DNA from 4 places in the Clostridium nitrophenolicum genome. Region 1 is predicted to be linked to each of the others. Evidence: riboswitches for the same ligand, from Rfam matches in the RefSeq annotation. Region 1 holds a riboswitch; each other region holds the start of a gene.
What was found. A riboswitch is a leader RNA that binds a small molecule or an ion and turns the genes downstream of it on or off. The one in region 1 is predicted to bind thiamine pyrophosphate.

Region 2: linked by a shared signal. The riboswitch ahead of ACZ5N4_RS08570 (ABC transporter substrate-binding protein) and the one ahead of thiT (energy-coupled thiamine transporter ThiT) in region 1 are both predicted to bind thiamine pyrophosphate.
Region 3: linked by a shared signal. The riboswitch ahead of thiS (sulfur carrier protein ThiS) and the one ahead of thiT (energy-coupled thiamine transporter ThiT) in region 1 are both predicted to bind thiamine pyrophosphate.
Region 4: linked by a shared signal. The riboswitch ahead of thiC (phosphomethylpyrimidine synthase ThiC) and the one ahead of thiT (energy-coupled thiamine transporter ThiT) in region 1 are both predicted to bind thiamine pyrophosphate.

What each region holds. Positions count from the first base shown of each region.
Region 1 is NZ_AP042469.1:232,767-236,629, forward strand. Features, by position in the region: gene ACZ5N4_RS01110 (cell wall-binding repeat-containing protein) at 1-1,245, opposite strand, end outside; gene thiT (energy-coupled thiamine transporter ThiT) at 1,481-2,113, opposite strand; TPP riboswitch at 2,187-2,289, opposite strand; gene ACZ5N4_RS01120 (cell wall-binding repeat-containing protein) at 2,556-3,323, shown strand.
Region 2 is NZ_AP042469.1:1,831,044-1,834,906, reverse strand. Features, by position in the region: gene ACZ5N4_RS08580 (SulP family inorganic anion transporter) at 1-118, opposite strand, end outside; gene ACZ5N4_RS08575 (ABC transporter ATP-binding protein) at 328-1,056, opposite strand; gene ACZ5N4_RS08570 (ABC transporter substrate-binding protein) at 1,078-2,100, opposite strand; TPP riboswitch at 2,192-2,299, opposite strand; gene ACZ5N4_RS08565 (hypothetical protein) at 2,674-2,913, shown strand; gene ACZ5N4_RS08560 (ABC transporter permease) at 2,989-3,762, opposite strand.
Region 3 is NZ_AP042469.1:2,547,066-2,550,928, forward strand. Features, by position in the region: gene ACZ5N4_RS11945 (NADH:flavin oxidoreductase) at 1-739, shown strand, start outside; gene ACZ5N4_RS11950 (DUF5652 family protein) at 966-1,190, shown strand; gene ACZ5N4_RS11955 (DMT family transporter) at 1,353-2,291, opposite strand; TPP riboswitch at 2,514-2,621, shown strand; gene thiS (sulfur carrier protein ThiS) at 2,769-2,963, shown strand; gene thiF (sulfur carrier protein ThiS adenylyltransferase ThiF) at 2,968-3,768, shown strand; gene ACZ5N4_RS11970 (thiazole synthase) at 3,783-3,863, shown strand, end outside.
Region 4 is NZ_AP042469.1:4,517,020-4,520,882, forward strand. Features, by position in the region: gene ACZ5N4_RS21430 (hypothetical protein) at 53-670, shown strand; gene thiC (phosphomethylpyrimidine synthase ThiC) at 687-2,000, opposite strand; TPP riboswitch at 2,147-2,245, opposite strand; gene ACZ5N4_RS21440 (HD-GYP domain-containing protein) at 2,319-3,380, opposite strand; gene ACZ5N4_RS21445 (YjfB family protein) at 3,764-3,863, opposite strand, start outside.

The DNA of each region.
Region 1 (3,863 bases):
AACCTTAAGAATGCCTTCATTACCATATCGAGTTATACCGACCTTTCCAGTTATACTAGTATATTTTTGGTTAAGGTTAAAACTCATATATGTATTTAAGTTTGAATTATAGGAATTTGCCATTTGAAATCCATAATAGGTTTTGCTGCCGCAAGTAAAATTATCTTGTTTATAGAAATCTCGGTTATTAGGATCAAAGGCAGCATAATGAGGTGTTAACACTTCATTTAAGTAAGGGTGCTCTTTTAAGTTACCAAATGAATTTAGAAGATTATTAGATACTGAACCTTCACCGCCTAGAACTGTAATATGTTTTATATCTGAAAATTTTGAGTTAATTAGTTTGCTTGTTGCAATAGGAATAGGATCTTTTATTAGTATTATTGGTGAAGAGGTTTTTGCAGCTATTACAGATGCACTTAGACCATCCGCAAAACCTTCTCCAGAGGCTATATAGGTTTCAGTAAAATTTAATTCATTGTTAAACTTATGTATAACATTAGAGTTTCTCTCATATGCGTCAGTTCCGTCTATTCTTACGGCATTAGGAAGTTGATTAACTACAGTATCACTAATCAAGTCTTTCCCAGCAACTACATGAGTTTTCACTGATTTATTCTCATCAAAATAACTTTTAATATTGTCAGAGATCACATCACTTGGTGGAACTAAAACAATAGGTGCTTCTTTTTTCGCTGCTATTGAAGATATTGATAATGCATCTTTAAAGTCTTCTCCTGTTGTAACAAATACTTCTGAAGGTACAGGAAGTTTTTTAGCAACCTTTATTGAAGTTTCATATCTATCTTGTCCACTGATACGAGTAGTGGAAATTCTCATACCAGTCAGTGTTCTTTCTACTTCATTTGGTATTACACCAGTTCCTCCAATTATGAATACTTGCTTTACACCACGTTTCTTTAAAAGATCTATAGTATTATTGTCTAAGTAAGATTGGTTGTTGCTATTTACAGGAAGCAAGATAATTGGAGCATCATAGTGCTTTGCTAGTGGAGCAGCACTAAGAGAATCTGGGTAATTACCACCAGATACTAAAACTGCATAGTTAAAATCACCTATTATATTTCTATAAATTAATTTTCTACAAGTTTCATATCTATCTTGTCCACCTTGATGAGTATAATATACTGTGCTATCTGCGGCATGAGCACTAGTTAGGGTAAAAATGAAAATAATACTGAATACTAGTGCTATAGTTAAATTAATAAACTTAAATTTTTTCATCCCAAATATCCTCCCTTTTATTGTGTTAACTAAATTGTACCATATAATTAAGTATGTGGTAAATAGCAAGTTCGAGCAAGCCCTCTAAGCGAAAATGGGACATTTGAATATACTACATGGCAGGAATAACAGATAAAAGTCTAATGTTATAAAAAAGTCTTAATAAAAGACCCATTGAGGAAAATTTATCCTGAATGGGTCCTTTTCAAATATTGTGTAAATTTATTTTTTATATTTAATTTTGAGGTATATTTCTAGTTAACATTGTAGATAGCTGCTTTACTGGAAGTAAGGCTATTATTACCATACATATAGCTCCTTCAACTCCTATAAATATACCATTTACAACTAGTGAGTATAAAACTGGAGACATACCTTTAGGGGCAAAACTACCGAAGAATACTACTCCAGATATAAAGTGACATAAGAATCGTGTAAACAAGGCTATAAATGTCCCTAAAAGCTTATTATTTTTGAAATGGCCTGCAAGTCCTAATGCCATAAATGGTAAAGGGTAATCAAATAAAACTTGTACAGGGTGAAGTATATATGGATCCAAAATTAATGTTATTATTCCATATAAAAAACCCGTGAGGAATCCTACTTCAGAACCATAGAATATAGCCATTAAGATAATAGGAATCATACTTCCTAGAGTAACACTACCACCTTGAGGTAAGTGATATATTCTAAAAATCTTAAGTACGGTAGCTAACGCTAAAGCAATGCCTATTTGTGCAATTAAATGGGTAGTAAATTTTACTTTTTTTACTTTGGCTATAAATACAATGATAAGAATCAATCCAAGAAGTGCAAAAATAGATGTTGGATGTGATATAATTTCTAGAAAATTTTTATATAAAGACATAAAAAATACCTCCTTTGTACCATTGAGGTACCTGTATAACAAGAAATCCTATTCTTGTGGAATACGATTAGTATTTTAGAGAACATCGCTTTCCTACGCTGGCATTATCCAGATCAGGTACAAGGGTTAATAAAAAAGTTTATTTCTCAGCCGTTAAGGCACCCCTAGCACTAAATGTTTAATTATTTACTGATTATATTATAGTATATAACACAGAAGGTTTCAACAATCCTCTAGTTAAAGCTTGTGTCAATTTCTAGTGGACAATTTCATTTTCCAAATGAAAATAAAAAAAGAAATTTACAATGAAAAATAAGATATAAAACATAAAATTATGGGGAATTATAAATATACTAACTATAATTATAAAACTTTTAAGTTGATATAAATATATGTTATAGATACAGTGTACTATGGCTTTCTTCATATAGGAGGCATTATTATGAACAAGAAAAGTAAAAAAAGATCCCTAATTTCTATATTTATGATATTGGTTTTAAGTATATCTTCATTGATAATCCCAATTAATGCTAAATCAGAACAGATTATAAGAATAAGTGGTGTCGACAGATATGCTACTGCAGCACAAGTTGCTGTAGCAAATTGGCCAACTAGTGATACGGTGGTATTGGTATCTGGTGAAGGTTATGCAGATGCAGTAAGTGCAGTGGTTTTAGCAAAGAAATTAAATGTGCCAATACTTTTAACTCAATCCAATTCTCTAAACAATGATACTAAAAATGCACTAAGTTCTTTAAAAACAAAAAATATATATATTGTAGGAGGTAACGCATCAGTCTCCGAATCCGTAAGAAGAGGATTAAGATCTCAATATAGATTGACAGAACTTAAAGGTAACAGCAGGTATGAAACTAATGCAGCAGTTGCTAGAGAATTACTATCTCTTGGAGTAAGTTCAAGTGATGTTTTATTAGTTGGAGGAGAAGGTTTTTGTGATGCTCTATCAGTAGCTCCTATAGCAGCTTCTAAAGGGCAGATACTATTATTAGGGAGTAACAATATTGATGATATAAAACCTATTATAGATTTTGTCAAAACTAATAATTCTGCCGTAACAATTATTGGAACTAAAAATATTATAAGTGATAACATACTGAGTATTCTTGGAAAAGCTAAAAGAATTGATGGAGGACAAAATAGATTTAATACTAATCAAAAAATTTTAGAGGTAACTAACAGTTACAAATAAGTTATAAGAAGTCATAAAATATTAACAATAATTATAACTTAGAAAATTGTTGACAGCCTCCCATGTTCGTAAAGAGCATGGAGTGATGTATGAAATACATCCAAAATCCTTTGAATTGCTGGAAACCCCTAAAGCTAACTAAACTACAACGTAAGGATGAAATAAGCCTAAGCGTGATAGTTACGAAAGTGGAAAAAATTAGTTAGATAGCATAAGGTTAAATCCTAAGTGCAAATAAACCGAAAGGTTTTAATAATGGGCAATCAGCAGGTAAGCCTCGAAAAGAGGAAACTTCAACGACTATCCTGTGATGGGAGTACATTACAAGCTATTGGTAGTGGAAGTGGAGGACACCGATTAGGTGGTGATATAGTCTACGCTCATATGAAAGTATGAGAAGTTCATAAGTTTTACAAGACTTTGAGAACTGCTTAGTAGTAGCGATACTAGGTGAATGAGCATAAAACTTGTAACAAGTTATAAATATATAAAGATAATCTATAAGTGATAATGTAATCTTTTTAAAACTTACCTCATTAT
Region 2 (3,863 bases), 1.6 Mb from region 1:
CAAGAGCTATAGACAAAGGAAGTGCTATTACTGCTACAATAATTCCAGCAATAAAATCCTTTGCAAATTGTTCTTTACTATAATCTTTGATGCAAGTAAATAATTTTGGAACTAACACTTTTTCACGCTTCTTTCTCTTATGTATAAAAATTTACTTATATTACCCCTAAAGGCAACGTTATTGATTATAGTACTATTTTGGCTTATTAGCAAGTATCTTTAATGATTAAATTAAAAAGAAAGCGAGATTTATCCTCTCACTTTCTCTCTATTGTATACTTAACTTTTGATATTTGAATGCGTAGCATGACAATACATACTAACTTACTACATAAAATCTAACACCTGTTTTTTTATTGCTACAAATTTATCTGAAGTTATCATGTCTTTAGTTCTATTTCTAGGCAGATCTACTTCTATCTCACCTTTTATACATGCAGGTTTGTCAGATAATATATAAATTCTATTTGAAAGGTATATAGCTTCTTCTATATCGTGAGTTATAAATAGTATAGTGCTTCTTAAGTCTTTTATTACATTCAAAAGCCAATTTTGCATTTTTCCTCTTGTTATGGCATCTAATGCACCAAAAGGCTCATCTAAAAGCATTATGTTACTAGAAGTCATATAAGTTCTTAAGAATGCTGCCCTTTGTTTCATTCCGCCAGATAATTGAAAAGGATATTTAAACTCATACCCTTTTAATCCATAGGGCTCAAAGTAATCTATAACCTGCTTTCTTCCTTCCGATTTACTTTTTCCCTTTATATAAAGAGGTAATGCTACATTATCTATTACTTTTTTCCAAGGAAGAAGTAAATCCTTCTGGTGCATATAGCTAATTTCTCCTTCAACTTTTACTTCTCCTTTATCTGGCTTCAGTACTCCTGATATTATATTTAATATTGTGCTCTTGCCACTTCCACTTGGCCCAAGAAGACTTACAAATTCACCTTCTCTTATCTCTAAGCTTATATTATTGAGTATTTTGTCTGTGTCAAAGGATCTTGATACATTTTTTAATACAAGCTTCTTATCATTTTTTGCTATATCCAAAACAACCTATCTCCTTTAAAATTACTTAGATGGAAGGAATTCATTTGTAAATGCGTCCTCTGCCTTCATATCTTTAGTTATAAGCTTCTTATCAAGAAGGAATTTTGTGTAGTTGTTCCAAACAGATGCCTTCATTTCTCCCCATCTTGGAGCATCTTCCTTGTATTTGTTTTTAAGGTACTTTTGGCTTTCTACAGCAAGGTTTTTGTCTATCTCTGGAGCATTTTTAACCAAAATATCTGCAGCTTCTTCTGGTTTATCCATAGTAAATTCATATCCCTTAGTGGTAGCCTTCATAAACTTCTTAACCAATTCTGGTTTATTCTTTAAAGTACTTTCATTTGCAATAAGTATAGGTGTATAGTAGTCTAAATCAGGATTTAATTTTCTTAACTCTATGTAATCTAAAGGTATGTTTTTAAGTTTTGCTTCTATTCCAGTCCATCCTTCATATATCCATGCAAAATCTACATTGCTTTTAGTTGCTGCAAAGAAATCTTGACTTCCCATGTCAACTATCTTAAGCTTATTAAAATCAGCACCTTCCTTTTGCATTATTGCCTGCAATATCGCTTTCTCAGAAGGTGAACCCCATCCTCCATAAGTCTTTCCTTCAAAGTCCTTTACAGTTTTTATGTTTTTGCTCTTTGGAGCTGCAAAACCTGAAGTATTATGCTGAATTATAGCAGCTATGGCCTTAATAGGAAGTGGATTCTCTGAAGTCCTAGCATAAGTTAAATCCTCCTGATAACTTACACCAAAATCACCTTTACCAGCAGCTATTAGGTTTCCTACTGTTCCTTCTGAAGGTTGAATAATCTCTACATCTAAACCTTCTTCTTTATAGTAACCTTTATCCTTTGCTACATATAAGCCTGTATGATTAGTATTAGGTGTCCAATCCAGTATCACCTTAACCTTTGTTAATTCTTTCTTTTCTGTTGTATTACTTTGAGGTGCCTTATTTGTTGAGCCACATCCTGCAAAAATAGTAGTTGCTACTATAACTGAAGTTAAAATGGTTAAAATTTTTTTTCTTTTCATAAATACACTGTCCGGTAAATACCCGACAACCTCCCTTCGAAATAATAAAAACCCTTTTCATAAATGCGAAAAGGGCTAAAATAGCAACAAATTAAAATTAAACTATTTTCCCTACGCTGGCATTACCCAATTCAGGTTATAAGGGTCGAAGCTTAAAACTTCCTCTCAGACAATATTATTGCCTCCCCTAATTTATTTTATTGAAATATCTAACACATAAAGTATATCACTTCGTGCATAAATATGTCAAACCGTATACATAATAACAACTTTAGATTTGTAAGTCCTTTAAGCATGATTTTTATATTTATATATAAAAACCTTTAATATTAATTTAACGTTGACTTAAATCTTACTTAAAATTATACATGTAAAATTAAATTGTAGTTATTTATTCTATCCATGATATAGGATTTACTTAGAGTACACTATCTATTTGATGCATTAGTTTGAAGTTTATTACGCTCTATCTGTTATTTTTTAGTATATTTTTTCATCTAATGTAAGATAACTATATATTAGAATTGTAAAATGGTTTATCTTTTATAATTATCAAAGAAAGGTGTATATTTTATGATAATATTTAATAAACAAAAATTTGTCATTACTTTTGGTATTTCAGCTATATTATTTTATACATCCTTTACAGCAAATGCAGCATATATCTCTACTTATAAATTTAATAGACTAATAGATATTTATACCAGCATAAGCAATTATTTAAAACTAGAACAAACACCGGATCAAATATCAAGAAACTCCGAAAAGATTATTCTTAAAAATATAGAAAAAAGTATAATAAACAAAAAATAACACTGCTATAGTTATAAGTGTCTGAGCTAGAAAATTGACTTTTCTGTTCTTAAACTTATAATTACAGCGGTGTTACTATCCTCTTTCTTTAACTTTTCTTTGCCATGGCATAAAAATATATTGAAGCATATACATAAATCCAAATAAAGTCATGCTTAATACTATTATTATAATTATAGCTGCAAATATTTTATCAAGAGCATAAGCATTTTTAGCTCTTACCATAAAGATACCAAGACCTTTGTCTCCTCCAAGCCACTCACCAATTACCGCCCCCATTATGCTGTATGTTGCCGCTATTCTAAGTCCCGAGAAAAAAGATCCTAAAGATCCTGGAAACTTAACAAAAATAAATTTTTGTATTCTAGAAGCTCCCATTATATCCATAAGACTCAACATATCGTTGTCTGCCGCTTCTAATCCATCAACTAAACTTATAACAATAGGGAAAAAACACACCATTACAACAACAATAACCTTTGGAAGCATGCCAAAACCAAACCATATTATAAATATTGGTGCCAGAGCTATTGTTGGTATAGTCTGAGAAATTACAAGTATAGGATAAATACAGCTTTTTACTATTTTTACACTGTCCATAATTATAGATAATATTATTGCAAAAATTACTGAAAGTAAAAAACCTAAAAGAGCTTCATATAAGGTAGCATAAATGTGAGGCTTTAAATCTGGCATAATTCTAAAAAGAGTATTTATTATGTCCTTAGGAGATGGAAGAATATACTTAGGTATTCCTCCTTTATCCACAACTAATTGCCATAATAAAATTAATATTAACTGAAAAATAACAGATATTATCCCATTAATTGACTTACTATAATTCTTCACTAATTACACATCCTAATCAATTAGATATATATTTTTGTAAAAATCATTGCTTTGATAACAATATTTAAAATACTACAAATTATAAGTTGCCTGTCTACAAA
Region 3 (3,863 bases), 2.3 Mb from region 1:
AGCTGATATTATTCATCAAAATGGTTCAAAAGCTATTATGCAGCTCAACCATGCTGGAAGTGCAGCAGAAAAAGAAGTTATAGGAACAATGCCAGTTGGCCCTTCAGCAGTTATAAATCCACGTAAAGGAAATATACCACGTGAACTTACAAATAAAGAAATTGATGATATTATTCAGGCCTTCCATGATGCAGCTCGCCGTACAAAGGAAGCTGGATTTGATGGAGTGGAAATACATTCTGCCCATGGATATCTGCTTAATCAATTCTTCTCTCCGTTAACTAACAAGAGACAAGATGAGTATGGTGGAAGCATTCATAACCGTATTCGTATTCATCTTAAAGTTATTGAAGCAGTGCGCAAAGCTGTAGGTGATGATTTCCCTATTCTTTTGAGGTTAGGAGCTTCCGATTATATGGAGGATGGAAGCACTATAGAAGATAGTCAAATTGCAGCTAAAGAATTTGAAAAAGCTGGAATAGATATTTTGGATATTTCTGGTGGTTTTTGTGGATATGTTATACCAGGTTGTAGTGAGCAGGGATATTTTGCACAACTTTCAGAGTCTGCTAAGAAAGTTATCTCAATTCCTGTAATTCTAACTGGCGGAATAACGGAAGCAAAAGCTGCTGAACAGCTGTTAGCTGATCGGAAGGCAGATCTTATTGGTGTAGGAAGAGCTATTTTTAAAGATTCTACTTGGGCACAGAGAGCTGTAAAAAGTCTTCTTACAATATAATTTAACACACAAAAAGAAAATTGATCATAAATGGTTTATTAGAAAAAGTCATCTAACTAAAAAAGTGTTTAGTTAGATGACTTTTGCAGCTTTAGTAGGAGGAGAAATCCATTTATTTTCAATATGCTTCTCTTCCACTCAAATCAAATAAATATGCGGCACGAATAATAATTTAAACATATGCAAAATCTATTTAATGGGTATTATGTAAAAAGGAGCTGATATTTTGCCTAATAACATTCAACTCATATTTAATAATCCCTATGTTTTTTATCCTCTAATCATTTGGGCTGTGGTCTGGAAAGGATTAGCTCTATGGAGAGCTGCCAGACTTAAACAATTAGGATGGTATATAGCATTAATTATCATTAACACCTTTTGTATATTAGAGATAATCTATCTCATTGCTACAAATAAAAAATATAAGGAATCCAAGGGCTGTATATTCTAACTTTTATAGCCTCTGTTTGATATAGCCTCTGTTTGAGTAAAATATATCTTTTGTGCTCGGCTGCCAATCATCTTTTGTTTTTCTTGTGAGAAAGGATAACAGTATTTTCTCAACTATGACTTCTGTGGCCGGCGGGGCACTGCATTGCCTATTCTCGTCTTATTATACCCCCTCAATTTCTTTAGCTACAATTTCATCTTTAAAGCTAAAGCGGCTGGTTCCCCAAACTCCGATAAGTATCATGATAGAACCAATTATATGATAATATTTAAACTCTTCATGTAATATAATAACTCCTGCAGCAATAGACACTATTGTTGAAAGATTTGCAAATACAGCTGATTTAGAAGCTTCAATTTTAGAGAGAGTAAAGTTTACTAAGAAAAATGCAATAACTGAAGACAAAATTCCTAAATAAAAGATAGATATAATAAAATCCTTACTCTTAAGTGGTAAAAGGTAATTGCTAAAAGTACCGTATATCATGTGTTCACCTATTGAAACTATATTAAAGAATAATGCCGCTAAACCCATCATAAAATAGGTTATTTCCATAGGTGTAAAACTTGAGGAAAGCTTTCTTGACAGTATGTTGAATACTGCAGCGGCCATTACTGTAATTATAAGAAGCACAATACCAATTATGCCGGTACTTCCTGAATTTGTACTATTCATAAAGGCAATATAAGCGACACCTGATACCGACAGAATTATAAAAAATAATTGAAGGCTAGAAAACTTTTCTTTAAGAAAATATGAAGCCAATATTGTAACGATTATAGGAATAAGCGCTATCATAATCCCTGCAAAAGATGATGATGAATACTTAATTCCATAGGTTTCAAAAATAAAATAAATTACAGGCTCCATAAGTGCTAAGAAAAATAAATTTTTTACAGGCTTATTTTTATAGTTTACTTTGATAACTTTAAAAGTTACAAGTAAAGTCATTATTACAAAAGCAGTTAAAAATCTAAAGGAAAGCAGCGAAAAAGGAGACGCTACATTTAAAGCTCTTTTAGAGAATAAAAAGCTTAAACCAAATATAATAGATGTAGTAGTAGCAGATAAATAAGGAAGCATATTTTTGTTATAACTCATAAAGATCCTCCATTTTGTAATACTTAGTTAAATTAAAGATTTAAGCATTTTGTACTTCAAATAATATAATACAATTATATCATAGCTTAATGCAATAAAAATTCATTAAATATACAAAAAATGTAATATTGTTAATTATAATTGATGGTTACAATTGTATATAGCTATTGATTTATAATATGGTTTATGATAAATTAAACTTAGAAATCGATAACAATTTAATATTATATCAAGGGGAGCCTATAAAGATAGGCTGAGAGTGGAATGTTATTCCTTACCCTCATAACCTGATTTGGGTAATGCCAACGTAGGGAGATACGGGATAGCTGTATTTTATCACAAATTCTCCGAATTTGTGATTTTTTATTTTAGTAATATTCGCAATTTTAGGTGTTAAGTATCCTAATAGATTAGGTTATGAGGGAAGCATATATTTATTTGCTTTCCTTTTTATTTTGACAAAAAGGAGGGAGTTAAATGATTATAAACGGTGAAGTAATGAATATAAAAGAAGGTACTACAGTTTCAGAATTACTTAAGGTTCTAAATCTAGATTGTCAGAAGATCGTAGTAGAAGTGGATTTAGAAATATTGAATAAAGATGAATTCACTTCAAGAAAGCTAACCAGTGAATCTAAAGTTGAAATAATCCGTTTTGTCGGAGGTGGCTAAAGTGATTAATATTTTTGTAAATGAGAAAAAGTATAAGATAGAGAATAACACTACTGTTTTTGAGCTCAAGGAAAGTATCAAAAAAGATGCAGATGTAATTGTATATAATGGATTTATCATAAAAGTAGATTATAAGCTAAAAGAAAATGATAAAGTTGTCTTTATAAAGAAAGGTGAGATTCCTAAGGCAGAAGATATGGAAGCGATGCTTATGTCAAGACATACACCCTTTGTCCATGAAAAAATAAAACAAGCTTCCGTAGGAATTGCGGGACTAGGTGGCCTTGGTTCAAATATAGCTGTGTCACTTGCAAGAATAGGAATTGGCAGACTACTTTTAATAGACTTTGATGTAGTAGAGCCAAGTAATTTAAACAGGCAGCAGTATTTTATAAAACATTTGGGTATGAAAAAAACAGACGCATTAGAGCAAATAATAAGTGATTGCAATCCCTTCGTTAAAATTGAAAAAAAGGAGATCTTTATTGAGGAGAACAATATAATTGAAACTTTTAAAGACGTAGACATAATAGTGGAGGCTTTTGACAATCCAGTTTCCAAAGCTCTGCTCGTAAATACAGTGTTAAGTAAAATGAAAAACAAGAAAATAGTTGCAGCTTCCGGCATGGCAGGGTACTTTTCCAGCAATTCAATTGTTACTAAAAAGATAAAAGAGAACTTTTATCTAGTTGGTGATGGAGAAAATGAAGCTAAACCAGGCTGTGGACTTATGGCGCCTAGAGTAGCCATAGCTGCAAATCATCAGGCAAATACAGTGTTAAGAATCATATTAGGAGAAGAATAAATGGAGGTTTTATCATGGATAAATTAATAATTGGTGGCACAGAATTAAATAGCAGATTATTTGTAGGTACAGGTAAGTACTCATCTAATGAAATG
Region 4 (3,863 bases), 1.5 Mb from region 1:
CCTTATGATATACTAATTATTAACAATTTGCTGAGTTTGGGGAGGGTCTTATATGAGGACATATAAAAAACTTTTGAGTACATTGCTATGTTTTGTGTTATCCTTATCTCTAATATCTTGTAAACTTAATTCAAGTAAATCTTCGAATTTGTCTCCTAAAGCAGAAGAAACAGTATCAAGCTTTTTTAACTCTCTTAAAGCTGGTGATTTTGATAAGGCAGCTAATTATTTAGATAAGAGTAATAAGGAATATAATACTGATTTAAAATTTAAAAACTCCCTTGAAGAAAAGTTAGTTAAAACTGCTGTTTCAAAAGTAAGTTATAAAATATTATCTTCACAAGCTAATTCCAATAATGCAGTTGTTGAAGTGGAAATTACTTCACCTGACCTTCTAAATATTTATAACGATGTAATGTCAAATATAATAACGCCTATAATACCTGAATATAGTAGTGCTAATGAAAGTGAAAAGCAAAAAATTAAGAGTAAAGCTGTAAAGGCCGCAGTAGAGTATGTAACTAAAACTTTAAATAGTGAAGGTTGTCCTAAAACTACTAATACAGCTAAGCTAACCTTATATGAACAAAATAGCAAATGGATCATAAAACCAAATGAAGATTTCATATATGCCTTAACAGGAAAGATGCCTCAACTACTCAGAAAGTAATTGAGGCATCTATATTTTAGTCCTCTTCCCTTAATATGTTTACATTTTTGCCTTCCATAACTCTATTCATATTTCTTACGGAGCACATCTTTCCACACATAGTACAGCTATCACTATGTTCTGGCGTGGATTCTCTTCTATACCTTCTTGCTTTTTCTGGATCTATAGAAAGTTCAAACATTGATTCCCAATCTAACTTCTGTCTTGCTTTTGCCATAGCTAAATCCCATTCTTCAGCACCTTTAACTCCTTTTGCTATATCTGCAGCATGGGCAGCTATTTTACTCGCAATAATACCTTCTTTCATATCTTCTAGATTAGGAAGTCTTAAGTGTTCTGCTGGAGTAACATAGCATAGGAAATCTGCACCATTTGCTGCTGCAATAGCCCCTCCTATAGCACTTGTTATATGGTCATACCCTGGGGCAATATCTGTAACTAAAGGTCCTAAAACATAGAATGGAGCTCCATGACATAGCTTCTTCTCTAAAATCATATTGGAGGCTATTTCATTTAAGGCCATGTGTCCAGGTCCTTCTATCATAACCTGTACATTTTTCTCCCAGGCTCTTTTTGTTAACTCACCTAAAATCATAAGTTCTTTAATTTGGCTGGCATCTGTAGCATCTGCAAGGCAGCCTGGCCTACAAGCATCTCCAAGACTTATAGTTACATCATATTCTACACATATATCTAGAACCTTATCGAAATATTCATAGAATGGATTTTCTTTGTTATTAAGTTCCATCCATGCATATAAAAGTGATCCTCCTCTAGAAACTATATTCATAACTCTTTTATTCCTTTTAAAAACCTGAGCAGTTTCTCTGTTTATACCAGCATGAATAGTCATGAAGTCAACTCCATCTTTAGCATGCTTTTCAATTACTCTTAAAAATTCTTCTGAAGTTATATCACTTAGTTCTTTATCATAAAAGCCTACTGCATCATACATTGGAACTGTGCCTAGCATTGCTGGACTTATTTCTACTACCTTTCTTCTGAACTCTTCAGTTTTCCCAAAGGAACTTAAATCCATTATAGCTTCTGCTTTCATTTCTATAGCTTTTTGTACCTTCTCAACTTCTGCATCTACATTACAGCAGTCCTTTGAAATTCCCAAATTAACATTTATTTTTGTTCTTAAACCTTGTCCTACTCCTTCAGGACTTAATGCTTTGTGATTCTTATTCGCAGGTATGACAACTTTTCCTTCAGCTATAAGCTCTCTTAATTGACCAACATCCATATGTTCCTTTTCTGCAACTACTTTCATCTCATTTGTAATGATGCCTTTTTTAGCAGCATCCATCTGTGTTGTATAGTTCATAATCTTCGGTCTCCTTTTTATATAATTTTAGTAGTTCATAAATATCCCCATATGTAATGCTGGCTTTTTAACTTAAATATATTTCTAATAAAAAAAATGAAAGCTTACCAAAAGATAAGCTTTCATGTAAAATCCAAAGAATATACTAATTTACACTATTGCTTCCCTCCGGTAGTGTTAACTACATCAGGTTCCAAGGTTTAGGCAAACGCCCTCTCAGCCAAACGGCACACCTAGCAAATACAAAGGCTCTATTTATTTCTACATAAAAATTATACTTCAATATATTACCTTTGTAAAGGATTAGAATATATTTGTTTAAACTACACTTTTTACTACTAAATTTATACTCTCTACTAAGTCGATTTCATAAGGTTCTATATCATTTCTTGTTTCAGCGTCATATATAACTCTTATTACAGGCCTGTCAGGAAAATTTTCATTCTGCCTTACTACATATCCTTCAACATTATTTGATAACTTAACACAGCAGCCTAGAGGATAAACTGAAAAGGATTTTCTAAATATCTTGACTATTTCTTCATCAAAAATTGTACCACTTCCTGCTAATATTAACTCATAGGCATCATTTGGACTGAAAGTTTTTTTATAATCCCCGCTATTTGCTATAGTATCATACACATCACTTATAGTAATTATACGAGCATATTTTGATATACTCTTGCCTTCTAAACCATAAGGATATCCTTTACCATCCATTCTCTCGTGATGTTGTAGAACTGCTCTAACTACTGTCCCAGGAATTCTGATATTCTTTCTCAGAATATTAGCTCCTATATAAGGGTGTTCCTTAAATTCATTTAACTCTTCTTTTGTTAAGTTTCCTTTTTTTTCTAACAAACTCTTTGGCAGCTGAGCTTTGCCTATATCATGCATAACAGCAGCTAGTCCTAACTCTTTTACTGAATTGGAGTCCATTCTCATAGCATGTCCTATAAAAGTTGCCATAACACAAACATCTATACTATGCACGTAGGTCTGGTTGCTATTTGTTTGGATGTCATATAAGCTTTTATTTATATCTGCACTTGTACCTATATAATCTATAAGTTCATCAACAATTTTCTGATAATCTGACATTATCTTTTTATCAGAAACGACAGTTATATTCTTCATCATCCTTGACATACATTCCATAGTTGTCTGCTTTAATCTGCTGACATTTTCATCTTCTACTTCAACATCCTCTAACCTTTTATCTTCTACATATACATAAAATATTCCCAGTTCTCTCATTTTATTAATGTAATTATTATTTAACACCGTACCTGCTCTTAATAAAACTCTTCCATCATTAGTGAATATATTTTTACCTAATACTTCATTTCCTTCTAATCTATTTATAATCTCCAGCTTCATATTTCACCTCGAAAGTTAAATTTGCTAACAAATATTGTTTCTGTAAATAATTATATAATATTTTATATGAGAATAATAATAGATAATATGACACTATACCCAAATATATGCTAAATATGTCTCTACTTTTACCTGTAATGCTATAATTATATATTTAATTATACTGCAAATATAATTATAAGTGCACTATTTTTTATAAAAAATGAACCGCCTTTGAAAGGCAGCTCATTTTCTAATTTTTTATTCCTGTTTATCCGATGACTACCCGCTCTAATACTCCCATCGCACTCTGTGAAAGCGGGAGTAAAGAGCGGCTACGTCCCTGGATTCGTTCAACTAAGAATTAGATGGGTTTTAAAACTCCATCTGATTCAAGTTTCACTTTATCCTCTTATGTCCAAATTCTGTCCTAAATTAGGGTTAACTGACTTTTCAATCATATCTGTCATAGCTTGTGCATTTTCTTTACCTGTATTCATAGCC